One region of the Leisingera caerulea DSM 24564 genome, then DNA from elsewhere that is predicted to be linked to it. Evidence: riboswitches for the same ligand, from Rfam matches in the RefSeq annotation. Region 1 holds a riboswitch; each other region holds the start of a gene.
The links. Region 1 has a riboswitch for cobalamin ahead of CAER_RS0111200 (aromatic ring-hydroxylating oxygenase subunit alpha). Riboswitches for the same ligand answer to the same signal wherever they lie in the genome.
Positions count from the first base shown of each region.

Region 1 (5,172 bases):
AAGCGCATCTGCAAGCGCCTTAAAGGTCAGGGCCTTGCTGCCGCCCTCGTCGAGCAGCTGCATGGCCTTATCCAGCACATCATCCTTGCTGAGGATCCGGCTGCCCTTGGGTGGGCGTCCCATGCGCGGGGGCATTGGTCAGACCACCCGGAACTTGCTCTGGACCATGCCGGTGGGAAGGATGCGGGAGCTTGCCACCTGGAGGTCGATGTCCTGGTCGAGGCTGCCGAACAGCGGGATGCCGCTGCCGATCAGGATCGGAACCGTTGTGATGGTCAGATCGGCGATCAGCCCCTGGCGCAGGAAAGACTGCACCAGCCGCCCGCCGTCGATGTAGGCGCGGGTCCAGCCCTCTTTTTGCAGTTCCTGCATCAGGTCTGCGGGTTCAGCGGTGCTGAGGCGCACCTTGTCCTTCAGCCCTTCGGGAATGTCCTGTCCGGTCAGGCTTCTGCTGAGGACCACAACCGGCTTGCTGTAGGGCCATTGGCCGAATTCCAGAAGGGTGCGGAAGGATCCTGTTCCCATGACCAGCCCGTCGACGCTGTCCATGAAGGCGGCAAAACCGCCATCGTCGTTTTCGGTAGCGGGCTGTTTGGACAGCCAGTCCAGTGAATGGTCCTGGCGGGCCACGAAGCCGTCGAGGCTGGCGGCGATGAAGACGTGTCCGGTGGTCATCGGCCGCTCCTGTGCTCTTAAAAAACTATACGGCATATAATTAATCGCGCTTCGCGTTCCAAGAGGCCGGCGCAAGATACGCTGCCTGCGAATCGCTTCGGATTGGCCGGTGGCGCCTAACCGCATGAAAGATAAGCGCTTGCCGCAAACAGACTGGCGGATGCCGGTTTGAGATTCTGGACACCCCTGTCCCTGCTGGCACGGCAAACATGCATGTCTTTTTCCGGTTTTGGCGGGTCGGATTTGTCTCCGCCCTTACGCCGGGATTAGGGCAATTTGCGCCTCAGCAAGGTGCCGCCCCTTGGGGCGGAGAATTGGGAAGCTGGTGAAATTCCGGCACTGCCCCCGCAACGGTGACCCCGGGCAAGGCATGGCGAGAAACCACTGAGGCCAGAGGCTTCGGGAAGGTGCCAGGCCCCGCCGCCGAATGGCCCCGGGACAGTCCGGAAACCAGCCTTGCCCTAGAAACGTCAACCGCGGGCGGCGGCGGGGCGGTTGCAGGCGCGTGGCCTGCAATCTCTCTATCCATGCCCGCAGCCAAGCCAACCTGCCGCGGGGATGCGGCAAAGGAGAGAAGCAGATGCTTCACGACAGCGACATTCTGGCCAAGCTGATGGCCCGTCAGAAAAACTATTCCCTGGAACAGGCGTTTTATACCGATCCGGGCGTGCTGGATCTGGACATGCGGCAGATCTTCTACCGTGAGTGGCTGTTTGCCATTCCCGCCTGCGAAATCCCGAAGGCGGGCAATTTCGTGACCCATCAGGTGGGTTCCTACAATGTTATCATCGTGCGCGGCACCGATGGCGAGGTGCGCGCCTTCCACAACGCCTGCCGCCACCGCGGTTCGGTCGTGTGCAAGGCGAAGAAGGGCAACGCGCCCAAGCTGGTCTGCCCCTACCACCAGTGGACCTATGAGCTGGACGGCTCGCTGTTGTGGGCGCGCGACATGGGGCCGGATTTTGATGCCTCCAAACATGGGTTGAAACCGGTGCATTGCCGCGACCTGGCCGGGCTGATCTATATCTGCCTGGCAGATGAAGCGCCGGATTTCGATGCTTTCGCAGACGTGGCCCGCCCCTATCTGGAGCCGCATGACCTGAGCAACGCCAAGGTGGCCTATGAAAGCTCGATCATCGAGAACGGCAACTGGAAGCTGGTCTGGGAGAACAATCGTGAGTGCTATCACTGCGGCGGCAACCACCCGTCGCTGTGCCGGACATTCCCCGAAGATCCCTCCGTCACTGGTGTTGAGGGTGGTGAGACCCCGCCGCACCTGCAGAAGCATTTCGACCGGATCGAGGCGGCGGGCGTGCCGGCGCAGTTCCAGATCAACGCGCGCGGCCAGTACCGCGTGGCCCGGATGCCGCTGAACGAAGGCGCTGAGAGCTATACCCTGGATGGCAAGGCGGCTGTTGCCAAGAAGCTGGGTCGGGTGCCGTTCGCCGATGCGGGCACGCTCTTGAAGTTCCACTATCCAACCACCTGGAACCACTTCCTGCCGGATCATTCCATCGTGTTCCGGGTGACCCCGATCAGCCCCACTGAGACCGAAGTCACCACCAAATGGCTGGTGCACAAGGACGCGGTCGAGGGCCAGGACTATGACCTGAAGCGGCTGACCGAAGTCTGGGTTGCCACCAACGACGAGGACCGCATCGTGGTCGAGGACAACCAGCGCGGTATCAACTCGCCCGCTTATGAGCCCGGCCCCTATTCGGAAGTGCAGGAAAGCGGTGTCATCCAGTTCTCCAACTGGTATGCCGAGCACCTGACCCGCGCGCTGACCGGCCGCCACCTGATCGCGGCGGAGTGACGGCATGGGACTGCAAGCCAATTTCGAGACGCTGGACGAAACCCTGGCGTGGAAGGACGACGAGATGCTGGAATGCGTCTCGGTCGTGCCGGAGGCGCCGAACACCGCCACCTTCAGCTTCCGCGCGCCCTCCGGCGCGTGGTTCAAGTATCAGCCGGGCCAGTTTCTGACGCTGGAGCTGCCGGTGCCGGGCGGGACCGTCTGGCGGACCTACACCATCAGCTCCTCGCCCTCGCGGCCGCTGTCGATTTCGGTCACAGTGAAGGCGCAGGCCGACAGCATCGGCACCCGCTGGATGCTGGACAACCTGCGCCCGGGCATGTTCCTCAAGGCGTCCGGCCCGGCAGGCGTGTTCACGCTGCCCAAGCGCCCGAACGGCAAGTTCCTGTTCATCTCCGCAGGCTCTGGCATCACGCCCAGCCTGTCGATGACCCAGTACCTGTTCGACCGCGGCCAGTCGCCGGACGTCTGCTTTATCAACTGCGCCAAGCGGCCCAGCGAGATCATCGCGCGTCAGCAGCTGGAAAGCATGGCGTCGCGGGTGCCAGGGATCAAGCTGAACTTTGTGGTGGAGGAGGACGATCCCTATCAGGTCTGGACCGGCTACCGCGGGCAGCTGAACCAGATCATGCTGGGCCTGATCGCCGGTGATTACCTGGAGCGCGAGGTCTACTGCTGCGGGCCCGAACCGTTCATGCAGGCGGTGCGCGACATGCTGAACGGCCTGGGCTTCGACATGGAGAACTACAACCAGGAAAGCTTTGGCGCGCCGGTGGAGACCGAGGCAGACGCGCCCGAGCTGGACGATGTGGTTCCCGAGGAATCCGCAGCCGCCGAGATCACCTTTGCCGCGTCGGGTGTCACTGCCAATTGCACCGAAACCGACACGGTTCTGGCGGTGGCCAAGGCATCGGGGCTCAACATCCCGTCGGGCTGCACCTTCGGCATCTGCGGCACCTGCAAGGTCAAGAAGACCGCGGGCGATGTGCATATGGTCCACAACGGCGGCATCTCGGAAGAAGATGTGGAGGCAGGGTATATCCTGGCCTGCTGCTCCAATCCGATTGGCTGGGTTGAGGTCGAGATCTGACCACAGAAAGGGGCGCGCGCCGGGTCTGGCACGCGCCCCTTTCAATTGCAGGCCCCGATCAGGCTTCCAGTGCCAGCTTGTGCACGTGAATTTCGTTGATCGGGTGGCTTTCGGCGCCGACCACACCCGGGCGGGCGTGGCGGTAGAGCGAGCGCCAGTAGGGCTGGATGATGGTGCCGTCCTCACGCAAGAACGTCTCGATGCCTTCCATGTGGCCGCGGCGGGTGTCGGCGTCGGCAATGGCCGAGGCGGCTTCCAGCATGGAATCGAACTCTGCACTGGCGAGGCCGGTTTCGTTCCAGGCCACCCCGGTCTTGTAGGCCAGCGTCAGCACCTGCACCCCCAGCGGGCGGTGGCCCCAGTCAGTTGAGCTGAACGGGTATTTGTCCCAGTCGTTCCAGAAGGTGTTGCCGGGCAGCACCGTGCGTTTGACCTTGAGCCCTGCATCGCGCATCTGCGCCGCCAGGGCGTCGGTGGTATTGCGCCGCCAGTCGTCGTCGATGGAGATCAGCTCGTGCTCGAAATCGAGCATTCCGGCCTCCTCCATCAGCTGGCGCGCGGCGTCTGCATCGCGTACCGGCGCACCGATATCGGCGTATTCCGGGTGGATCGGGCAGACATGGTGGTTCTCGGCCAGGGTGCCGCGGCCGTCGTAGCCGAGTTCCAGCAGCACCGCATTGTCGCAGGCCAGCGCCAGAGCGCGGCGGACGCGGGCGTCGGCGTAGGGCTGTTTCCCGTCCACCTCGGCGTTGCGGTTGGTGCGCAGCACCAGGGTGTTGGCCGAGACCGACTCGCTGACGTTCCAGCCAATGGAGGTGAAGATGTCGACATATTCGCCCACGGTTTCGTAGGTCATGTCGATTTCTTCCGACTCCGCCGCCGACAGGTGGGTGGCGCCGTCGGTGCCGAAGTCGATGAACTCAATCCGGTCCAAATGGGCGCCTTCACCCCACCATTCATGGTCCGGGTTCTTCTCCAGCACCGCCTTCACGCCGACCTCGTATTCAACCAGCTTGTAGGGGCCGGTGCCGATCGGGTCGGCGCCCGGGTCGCCTGACCAGCCGTCCGGCACGATCGCGGCGGGGTATTCGGTCACCGCCGGGATGATGGTGATGTCGGGGCGGGTCAGCTTCACCTTGAGGGTCAGGTCGTCGACCACCTCCAGCGCGCCCTCGGCGGGGCCGTCGCCAGCCTCGTTCTGCAAGGAGCCCATACGGGCCGCCATTGAGTTGCCTTCCCATTTGCCATTGCACCAGCGGGCAAAATTGTAGGCCACGTCCTTGGCCGTCAGGGTGCCGCGCCCATCGTTCCAGTTCACTCCGGGGCGGATATGCAGCAGGTACTCGGTGGCGTCCTCGTTGACTTCCCAGCTTTCCAGCAGCCGGGGTTCAAAGGTTCCGTCGGCGTTGTACTGCACCAGGTATTCCATATAGCCGCGCACCACATTGCCCAGCTGCGGCCAGTTGAACAGCGGCGGATCCAGCAATGCGCGCACCACTTGCTGGATGCGGATGGTGCCGCCCTCCTGGACATTGGCGGCTGCTTGCACCGGCTGGCTGAGGCCGATCATGCCATAGGCGGCAGAGGCGGT
Region 1 is NZ_KI421513.1:812,801-817,972, reverse strand. It holds gene CAER_RS27920 (TetR/AcrR family transcriptional regulator) at 1-123, opposite strand, end outside; gene CAER_RS0111205 (dihydrofolate reductase family protein) at 139-675, opposite strand; cobalamin riboswitch at 948-1,148, shown strand; gene CAER_RS0111200 (aromatic ring-hydroxylating oxygenase subunit alpha) at 1,256-2,491, shown strand; gene CAER_RS0111195 (FAD-binding oxidoreductase) at 2,496-3,581, shown strand; gene CAER_RS0111190 (ABC transporter substrate-binding protein) at 3,640-5,172, opposite strand, start outside.

Region 2 (5,172 bases), 1.6 Mb from region 1:
AGGACATCGTCTGGACCTACTCCGGCGTGCGCCCGCTCTATGACGACGGTGCCAGCTCCGCCACCGCGGCCACCCGCGAATACGTGCTGACGCTGGATCAGGCGCAAGCGCCGCTGCTCAATGTCTTTGGCGGCAAGATCACCACCTACCGCAAGCTGGCCGAGGCGGCGCTGGCCAAAATCGGCGAGGTGTTCCCCCAGCTGCCCGCCGACTGGACCGCAGGCGTGGCGCTGCCCGGCGGCGATTTCCCGGTGGAGGATGTGGCAAAGCTGACATCGAAACTGGCCGCGGACTACCCGTTTCTCACTCCTTACTGGGCAGGCCGGATGATCCGCGCCTATGGCACCGAGACCTGGGAGGTGCTGGGCGACGCCAACACTGCCGGCGATCTGGGCCAGGACTTTGGCGCCACCATCACCGCGCGGGAGCTTGACTGGGCGATTGCCAGCGAATGGGTGCGCGCAGGCGACGATTACCTGTGGCGGCGCACCAAACTGGGCCTGCGATTGGATGAAGCCCAGCGGGCGGCGGTGGATGCCTACATCCAAGGCAAGGCTGCACAGCTCGCCGCATAAAGAATGTTTTGCCCGGCGGCACCGCCGGGCAGCGCCCGACCCTCCCCACGGGAGGGCACTTACGCACCCACCCAGGCTCGGGCGCTGCCCTCAGCTTTAAAACTCTACACCCTTCTGCGCCTTCACCCCGGCGCGGAACGGGTGCTTGATCTGGCCCATCTCGGTCACCAGGTCGGCGATCTCGATCAGCTCCTCCTTGGCGTTCCTGCCTGTCAGCACTACATGCGTCATCGGCGGCTTGTGCTCGACAAGGAACTCCAGCACCTCTTCCAGGTCCAGATACTCATAGCGCAGCGCGATGTTGATCTCGTCCAGCAGCACCATGGTGTTGCGCTCGTCCAGGATCATCTCCTTGGCCTTTTCCCAGCCCTTCTGGGCCGCGGCAATGTCGCGGGCCTTGTCCTGGGTTTCCCAGGTGAACCCCTCGCCCATCGCGTAGAACTGGCAGAGATCGCTGAAGTTTTCCTCGATCAGCGTCCGCTCGCCAGTCTGCCAGGCGCCCTTGATGAACTGCACCACGGCTGACGGCATCCCATGCGCGATGCAGCGCATGATCATCCCGAACCCTGAGGAGGATTTGCCCTTGCCCGGCCCGGTGTGGACGATGATCAGGCCCTTCTCGCCCTCCTTGGTCTTCATCATCCGGTCGCGCGCGGCCTTTTTCTTGGCCATCTTGGAGGCGTGACGGGCGGCTTCTTCCTCTGAGATGCCGGTTTCAGACTTTTCGCTCATGGGGGCTCTCCAGCTGTTTGACCCCATGTCTTGACAAAGAAGGGCGCGATAGCGCAAGGGGGTTTCGCTGGTTCCTGCGAAAGCAGGCGAAGAGGGAATGTGAAGGCCGCCAAATTTCTTTGGATTGCCGAAGCACAGCCGCCCCCGCGACCGTGACCGGATGAGGCCGCCATGCCACTGGGAAAGCCCCGGGAAGGCAGGATGGCCGGCAAGGCGCCGCAGCCTTGGCATCCGCAAGCCGGGAGACCTGCCAGCAAGAGAGAGATCAACGGGCGGGCGGGGTGTTCCGCGACCGGTTGAGGGCTGGCACGCTGCAGCCCCCTTTCGGCCATCCCCACGCCTGCCGCGACAGGAGACGCGCCGATGGCTGACGATATGGCAGACAAACCTGCCAGCACCCCAGGACCGGTCACGCTGACCGTTTGCCTCACCTGCCGCCGCGAGGGTGCCGACCCGGAGGCCGCCCGCCCCGGCGCCATTCTGCACGCCGCATTGGAAGAGGCCGGGATGCCCGAAGGCGTCCGTCTGCGCGGGGTCGAATGCCTGTCCTCCTGCAAACGCGGCTGCGCCGTGGCGCTGATCGGCGGCACCGAGCGCTGGACTTATGTCTACGGCGACCTCGACCCGGACCAGCATGTCCCCGAGATCCTGGAAGGCGCTGCAGCCTATGCCGCCACCGCCGACGGCGTTGTGCCCTGGCGCGAACGCCCGCAGACCTTCCGCAAGCAATCCGTTGCCCGCATCCCGCCGGCCAAGTTCTTCTCCGAGGAGTAATCATGAGCGACCTCAACAAGATCCCCGTCACCGTCATCACCGGCTTTCTCGGCGCGGGCAAAACCACCCTGATCCGCCACCTGATGCAAAACCCGCAAGGCAAGCGCCTGGCGGTGGTCGTCAATGAATTCGGCACCGCCGGCGTCGACGGCGACATTCTGAAATCCTGCGCGCATGAAAATTGCCCGGCGGAGAACATCATGGAGCTGGCCAACGGCTGCATCTGCTGCACCGTGGCCGACGACTTCATCCCCACCATCGAACAGTTGATGGACCTGCCGGAAAAGCCCGATCACATCGTGATCGAAACCTCCGGCCTGGCGCTGCCCAAGCCGCTTTTGAAGGCCTTCGACTGGCCCGCCATCCGCTCCCGCATCACCGTGGACGGTGTGATTGCCCTGGCCGATGCTGAGGCGGTGGCCAAGGGCCAGTTCGCCCCCGACCTGGACGCCGTCCAGGCCCAGCGCGAGGCGGATGACAGCATCGACCACGAAACCCCGCTGTCGGAAGTGTTCGAGGATCAGATTTCCTGCGCCGATATCGTTCTGCTTTCCAAGGCCGACCTGGCCGGCGACGCAGGCGTCGAGAAGGCCCGCGCAGTGATCGAGGCCGAAGCACCGCGCAAACTGCCGATCCTGCCGATGAGCGAAGGCGTCATCGACCCGCGCATCATCCTGGGCCTGGGTGCGGCTGCCGAGGACGATCTGGAGGCCCGCCCCAGCCACCACGACGGCCACCACGACCACGAGCATGACGATTTTGAAAGCATCGTTGTCGAAATGGGCGAAGTTTCCGACCCCGAAGCGCTGCAGAATGCCATCGTGAAACTCGCCCGCGAGCGCAACATCCTGCGCGTCAAAGGCTATGTCGCGGTGGAGGGGAAACCGATGCGGATGCTGGTTCAGGCCGTGGGCGAGCGCCTGCGCGCCCAGTATGATCAGCCCTGGGGTGCGCAGCCGCGCAAGACCGCCCTGGTGGTCATCGCTGAGCATGACGACATTGACGAACAGGCCATCCGCGCCGAACTTGGGGCCTGAAGCAAGTGAAATTGAAGCGTCAGAAATTGAACGGTCCAGCCCGGCGGCACGCCGGGCAGCGCCCGTCCCGCCCCCCAAGGGGCGGGCGCTTCGCTTCCTGCCCCGCCGGGCCGGGCGCTGCCCTCCCCTCTACCAAACGACCTTACAGGCAGGGAGCCTGACCCATGCACGTCGTCTTCCGCGAAAGCCACGGCCTTGACGAGACCGACACCCCGCAGGACCTCGGGCAGACGCCTGCGGACCTTGTGGTGCTGTCCTTTTCCGACAGCGATCTCGGCGCCTTCGCGGCGGGCTGGCACCGCGCGGACGGCAAGCTGCCCTCCCTGCGCCTCGCCAACCTGGTGGCGCTCAAGCACCCGCTGTCGGTCGACGTCTACGCGGAACAGACGCTGGAAGGCGCTAAGGGCGTTCTCGTGCGCCTGATCGGCGGCGAAAGCTACTGGTCCTACGGCCTTGCCACCCTGCAGGACCTGGCCCGCCGCAAGGGCATCGCGCTGGCGATCCTCCCCGCAGACGGGCGCGAGGACGCGCGGCTGGATGAGCTGTCCACCCTGCCCGTCTCCACCCTGCGCCGTTTGCAATCCCTGTGCGACGCCGGCGGCGCCGTCGCGGCTCAGGCTGCGCTTGCCCAGCTGTCGCTGGCGGCAGGCCTCTACGCAGGCCCGGTGCTTGGCCTCAAGACGATGCCGCAACACGGCTTCTACGACCCCGCCAAGGGCGTGCTCGCAGATCTGCCGGCGCAGGACAAGCCGCTGGTGCTGGTGAGTTTCTACCGGTCCTACCTCACCGCCGCCGACACCGCGCCGGTGGATGCGCTGATCGAAGAGCTGCGCGCCCGCGGCTATGCCGCCTACGGCACCTTTGCCGCCAGTCTCAAGGCGCCTGCCGCCGCCGATTGGCTGCGCGCGAAACTCCCCGAACTGGCCCCTGCCGCCATCATCAACGCCACCGCGTTTTCCTCTCAAGGCACCGACGGCAGCGCCTCGCCGCTTTCAACCACCGGCTGCCCGGTGTTCCAGGTCGCCCTCTCCACCGCCCGCAAGAAAGACTGGGCTGAAGCAGACCGCGGCTTGTCGCCCGCCGACCTCGCCATGCATGTCGTGCTGCCCGAGGTCGATGGCCGCATCTTCGCAGGCGTCGTCAGCTTCAAATCCCCGGGCAAAAAAGACCCGGACCTGCAATATTCCCGCTTCGCCCACCGCGCCGACGCGGATCGCGTCAAATCCGCCGTGGACCGCGTGGAGGGCTGGCTGCGCCTTGCCAATATGCCGAACGCAGAAAAACGCCTCGCGCTGATCCTCTCCACCTACCCGGGGAGAGACCACAACCTCGCCCATGCCGTCGGCCTCGACGCCCTCGCATCCTGCGACGAGATCCTGCGTGAACTCTGGGATCAGGGCTATACGGTGGAGCCGCAGGATAATACCGGCCTGCGGCTGATGAAGGAAACCCTCTGCGTCCCGCTAGCCGACTACAAAACCGCCCTCGCCACCCTGCCGCGAGACTTGCAGGACACCCTGGCCGAGGCCTGGGGCAGCCCGGATGAAGACGCGGACTGCCGCGACGGCGCCTTTCATTTCAAAGCCTTGCGTGCAGGTAACGCCCTGATCGCCCTGCAGCCCGAACGCGGCGAGGTGAAAACCCGCGTTGACGACTACCACGACCTCGACCGCACCCCGCGCCATGCCTATGTGGCCTTTTACCTGTGGCTGCGGGAGCAAACCGACGCGCTCATCCACATCGGCGCCCATGGCACGCTGGAATGGCTGCCGGGCAAGGCCGTGGCACTCTCCGGCGCCTGCTGGCCCGAGGTGCTGACCGGCCCGCTGCCGGTCGCCTACCCCTTCATCGTCAATGACCCCGGCGAGGCGGCGCAGGCCAAGCGCCGCATCGGCGCTGTCACCATCGGCCACCTGCCGCCGCCCTTGGCGCAGACCACCCTGCCTGAGGGCATGGCACGGCTCGAAAGCCTTCTCGACGAATATTCCACTGCAGACGGGCTGGATCCTGCCCGCCGCGACCGGCTGATCGGAGACATCCGGGCCGAGGCGCAG
Region 2 is NZ_KI421513.1:2,431,713-2,436,884, reverse strand. It holds gene glpD (glycerol-3-phosphate dehydrogenase) at 1-575, shown strand, start outside; gene cobO (cob(I)yrinic acid a,c-diamide adenosyltransferase) at 672-1,307, opposite strand; cobalamin riboswitch at 1,359-1,576, shown strand; gene CAER_RS0118965 (DUF1636 family protein) at 1,671-2,081, shown strand; gene cobW (cobalamin biosynthesis protein CobW) at 2,084-3,118, shown strand; gene cobN (cobaltochelatase subunit CobN) at 3,283-5,172, shown strand, end outside.
Region 2: it holds a riboswitch for cobalamin, as region 1 does, so the genes downstream of both, CAER_RS0118965 (DUF1636 family protein) here and CAER_RS0111200 (aromatic ring-hydroxylating oxygenase subunit alpha) in region 1, are expected to answer to the same signal.

Region 3 (5,172 bases), 560 kb from region 1:
AACCTCATAAAGCACCAGCCTGCCGTGCCTGCCAAGAGCCGCGGGCCTGCGGACCGAGACCGCCAGATAGCCGATGGCCAGGAATTTGGCGAGCGGGATCACGATGCTGGCAAAGAACACGATGAAGGCGACACCGTAGGAACCTAGGCTGAACAGCTCCACGATGCCGCCAAGCAGCGTGTTCTCGGAGGCGCGGCCAAACGAGGTGGTGCGCAGCATCGGGTAGATATTGGCGGGGATATAGGCGATCAGCCCCGCCGCCAGCCAGGCCCAGACCCGCTGCAAGCTGTAGGCGGACGGCGGGGTCAGCTCGCTGCGGCAGCTGTAACAGATCCGCGCACCGCCTTGATTGACGGCCCCGCAGGTGCGGCAGCCGGTCAGCCCGGCCTCGGCTGCGGTCAGGAACCGCGGCGGGTCTTCAGGGTTTTCCATACGGTCAGCCTGCAAATGGAACTGTCGGTCAGGATGGTCACCACCAGGAGTGCGGCGAAGGCCCAAAAGGCCGGCCCCAGCCCGACCCGGGCGAGGCCGGACACTTTGACCAGGGCCACCGCGACGCCGATAATGAAAATCTCTGCCATCGCCCAGGGTTTCAGCCGTTCCGCCCAGCGGTAGACAGCGGCGGCATGCGGGGCAGGGTGCCAGCCTAGGGCCATCGGCGCCAGGGTATAGACCAGGGCGCCGTAGCGGGCGGCGGGCAGCAGCACGATCAGAAAGCCGGTGGCCAGCGACAGCGGCGCCATCAGCCCGCTGGAAAACGCCAGCACCGCATCCAGCACCGACGCCCGGTGCGACAGCCCCTGCGCCTGCAGCTCCAGAAACGGAAAGCCGGCCGCGGCCGCCAGCAGGATCAGCGCCGTCAGCGACAGCATCGCAATCCGGGTCATCGCCCCCGATTTGGGCGCCGCCAGCACCGTGCCGCAGCGGGCGCATCTGGCGACCGTGTGCTTGGCCACGTCCTGGTTGCGGTGCAGCACGTCACAGGCAGGGCAGGCAATCAGCTGTTCAAGATCCATCTTATCCCTGTAATGTCAGGCGGCCAGCCGCGGCACAGCGTTCAGCCTGCTGCGGTCCGGGGCGCCGGCATCTCCTTGCCCGCGCGCCGGTGGCTGACGAAGGCGCTGCCGCTCATAACCACGAAAAAGCGGCCCAAATCAATCAGAACATACCCTTATTCCAGCCGCACACGCGAGAGCGCCGTGACGTCGCCCCGATCCAGCCCGCGCCGCCCGAAGATTTCCTGAGGCAGCCTCCGCGTGATCCTGTACCGCCCGGAAGCCTCGCCACCGCATCGGCGCCCATACCGCCCGGCCAAAGTGCAGGCAGTGCTGGCAAAGGCGTTTAGTTGCACAATCCGGTGGAGTTTTGCCTGCGGCGAAATAATCACGCTTGCACAAGGGCCGCAACTCAAGAGCGCGAGGCGGGCGCCACCGCCATCCGCGCCGCCAAAACCAAGGGGTTGAACGCCTGCGGCGTCGATATGCTGCGCGCCAGCTACGGCGCAGTGGTGATGGCGGTGAATTCTTCCCCCGGCCTGGAAGGGGTTGAAAAGGCGACCAGTCTGGACATCACTGGCAGGATGGTCGAATTCCTTGAAAAACACGCCAAGTCCGGCGTCACCAGATCCAAGGGCAAAGGGTAGCAGTATGAGGGTGCGGCAGCATTTCACCATCGGCCACGCCAAGGTGGCGCCGGGCGCGCGGCTGACGGTTGACCTGCCGGTCAGCGTTCTGTCCGATCACACGCCGGTCACCATGTCGGCGCATGTTGTGCACGGCCGCCAGGACGGGCCGGCGGTTTTCGTCAGCGGCGGCGTGCACGGGGACGAGGTGATCGGTGTGGAGATTGTCCGGCGGCTCCTGCGCGCGCCGAACCTGACGACACTCAAGGGCACGCTGATCGCGGTGCCGATCGTCAATGCCTTCGGCTTCATCAACCACTCCCGCTATCTGCCGGACAGGCGCGACCTGAACCGGGCGTTTCCCGGCAGCGAGCACGGCTCGCTGGCCTCGCGCCTGGCGCATCTGTTCATGACAGAGGTGGTCGCCCGCTCGGACCTGGGGATCGACCTGCACTCGGCGGCTGTTCACCGGACCAATTACCCGCAGATCCGCATCTCGCCTGATAACCCGCGCACCCGGGAACTCGCCGGGGTGTTCGGCGCGCCCATCGTGATGCAGTCGCAGCTGCGCGATGGCTCTTTGCGCGGCGCGGCCAAGGAGATGGGCAAGGATGTGCTGCTCTATGAGGCGGGCGAGGGCCTGCGCTTTGACGAGCTGTCGATCCGGGCCGGGCTGGCCGGCATCCTGCGGGTGCTGCGGCACATGGGTATGGTTCCGGCCAAGGGCATTTCCAAACCCAAATCGCAGCCGCAGTTCTGCGCCTCCAGCAAATGGCTGCGGGCGCCGATGGGCGGGCTTCTGCGGGTGTACAAGAACGACGGGGAGCTGGTCCGGCAAGGCGATCTGCTGGGATCGGTTTCCGACCCCTTCGGCGAGCAGGACGAGGAGATCCTGGCTCCTTTCGACGGGCTGATTGTCGGCCGTGCGGTGATGCCCGTCGTTAATGAAGGCGATGCGGTGTTCCACCTGGGCAGGGTGGGGTCGGTCGAGCGGGCAGAGGACTCGGTGGAGGATCTGAGCGCCCAGCTGGAGGACGATCCGATGTTCGACGAGGATGAGATCCTGTAAACCGCGGTGGCGTGCTCCGCGGCTGGGAGGTGTTCCTGCGGATGCCGAAGCAGCCCGCGCCTTTTCCACGGGAATCCAGCAGCGGCTGCAAGTTTTTCTTGCCGCAGCGGAAGTGATGCGCTACGCGCGCCCTACCGGTCCCGCAAGGGCTAAGAGGGAATCCGCGGTGCCCGCCGGGCACCAAACGGAACTGCCCCCGCAACTGTAGGCGGCGAGTGCTGAGCCATCGCGTCACTGGACCCCAGCGGTCCGGGAAGGCGGCCCAGACGATGACCCGCCAGTCAGGAGACCTGCCGGTGAAGAAACCGAAGCACACCGGGCGGGGTTGTCCGGGGAGGTTGCCGGCTGGATGCGCCGCCGCTATCAGGTGCCGCAGAGGAAGGGCCCAGGTCTTCCGCCCTGCCGGTCAATGCCCTTTCACCCGTTCTCCGGTCATTGACATATGGAGATCGACTAACATGTTTCTGCGTTCCGGCCTTATCGGCCTTACCTTCACCGTTGCGGCCCAGGCGGCGGCTGCCGGCGACAGCTTTCCGCTGACTATCCAAAACTGCGGCCAGTCCGTCACCTTCGACGCCCCTGCGGCGTCCTCCGTGACCGTCGGCCAGGCCGCCACCGAAGTGCTCTATGCGCTGGGGCTGGGGGACAAGGTGCTCGGCACCTCGGTCTGGTTCAACGATGTTCTGCCGGAATACGCCGACGTGAACGCCAAGGTTGAGCGGCTGGCCGACAACGACCCCAGCTTTGAAAGCGTGGTGGCCAAGCGCCCCGGTCTGGTGGCGGCCCAGTATGAGTGGCACGTGGGTCCTGAAGGTGTCGTCGCCAAGCGCGAGCAGTTCCATGACCTGGGTATCCCCACCTATGTGATGCCCGCCGATTGCGTCGGCAAGGACAACACTACCGGCGGCGACGGCACCCGAACGCAGATGTTCACCACCGAGAGCCTGTATCAGGGCATCGAGGAGCTGGCAGCGATCTTCGGAGAGGCCGAAAAAGGCGCAGAGCTGGTCGCTGACTACAAGGCCCGCGAGGCCGCGGCTGTTGCCAAGGCGAAAGAGGTTGCGCTGGCCGACGCCTCAGCCGTGTTCTGGTTCTCTTCGCCTGAGCTGGAAAGCGACCCGTTCGTGGCCGGCCAGAAGGGCGCGCCGGGCTACATGATGCAGCAGCTTGGCCTGCGTAATGTCATCGAGACCGACGAGGAATGGCCGACCGTCGGCTGGGAAACCATTGCCAAGGCCAACCCGACGGTGATCGTGATTGCCCGCATGGACCGCCGCCGCTTTGCCGCCGACGACTACGAGAAGAAGCTGGAATTCCTGCGCAATGATCCGGTCGCCAGCCAGATGGACGCCGTGAAGAACGGCCGTATCGTGGTGATGGATGCCCAGGCCATGGACGCCACCATCCGCGCGATCCCTGCGCTGGAGGATCTGGCCGCTGAACTCAGCGCAATCGGCAACGGCGCATGAGCGCAGCCGCCGCACTTGCATGGCACGGCTTCCGGGGCGCTTGCCTGGCTTTGCCGGTGCTGGCTGCGGCGGTTCTGGCAGGCGCAATGATCGGGGAAACCCCGCTTGCGCCTGACCTTGTCCTGTCTGTTCTGGTCAACAAGCTGGCCGGGGCGGGTCTGCCGGTGGACCCGGTGGACCAGGGCATCATCTGGAGCTACCGGCTGCCGCGGGCGCTGGTGGCGGGGGCGTGCGGCGCGGCGCTGGCGGTGACAGGCGTGGTGCTGCAGGCGCTGCTGCGCAATGCGCTGGCGGACCCTTATATTCTGGGCATTTCCGCCGGCGCCTCGACCGGGGCGGTGGCGGTCACAATTGCCGGCCTCGGCGGTGGCGCCCTGTCGCTGTCCTTCGGCGCCTTCAACGGGGCGCTTCTGGCGTTTGGCTTTGTCGCCATCCTGGCGCGGGCCGCCGGGGCGGGCAGCAGCCGGGCCGCAGCGGCGCAGATTGTGCTGGCGGGCATTGCCGGCTCGCAGCTGTTCAACGCCCTCACGGCCTTCATCATCGCCAAATCCGCCAATGCGGATCAGGCGCGCGGCATCATGTTCTGGCTGATGGGCAACCTCAGCGGCGTGCGCTGGCCGGATGTGTGGCTGGCGGTGCCGCTGGCGCTGGCGGGCTGGATGGTCTGCCGGTTTCACGCCCGGGCGCTGGATGCCTTCACCTTTGGCACCGATTCCGCCGCGGCGCTGGGCATCCCGGTGCGGCGGGTGCAGGTGGTGCTGATCTTTGCCACCGCGCTGATGACAGCGGTGATGGTATCGATCGTCGGCTCCATCGGTTTTGTCGGCCTGGTGATCCCTCATGCGGCGCGGTTCCTGGTGGGGCCGGGCCACCGCCGTCTGATGCCCGCCGCCGCTTTGACCGGCGCGGTGTTTCTGATCGGCGCCGATGTCGTTTCGCGCGTCATCATCCCCGGTCAGGTGCTGCCCATCGGCGTCGTCACCGCACTGATCGGGGCGCCGGCCTTTGCCATT
Region 3 is NZ_KI421513.1:248,104-253,275, reverse strand. It holds gene CAER_RS0108395 (paraquat-inducible protein A) at 1-432, opposite strand, end outside; gene CAER_RS0108390 (paraquat-inducible protein A) at 399-1,016, opposite strand; gene CAER_RS0108380 (hypothetical protein) at 1,358-1,642, shown strand; gene CAER_RS0108375 (succinylglutamate desuccinylase/aspartoacylase family protein) at 1,647-2,690, shown strand; cobalamin riboswitch at 2,809-3,002, shown strand; gene CAER_RS0108365 (ABC transporter substrate-binding protein) at 3,149-4,159, shown strand; gene CAER_RS0108360 (FecCD family ABC transporter permease) at 4,156-5,172, shown strand, end outside.
Region 3: it holds a riboswitch for cobalamin, as region 1 does, so the genes downstream of both, CAER_RS0108365 (ABC transporter substrate-binding protein) here and CAER_RS0111200 (aromatic ring-hydroxylating oxygenase subunit alpha) in region 1, are expected to answer to the same signal.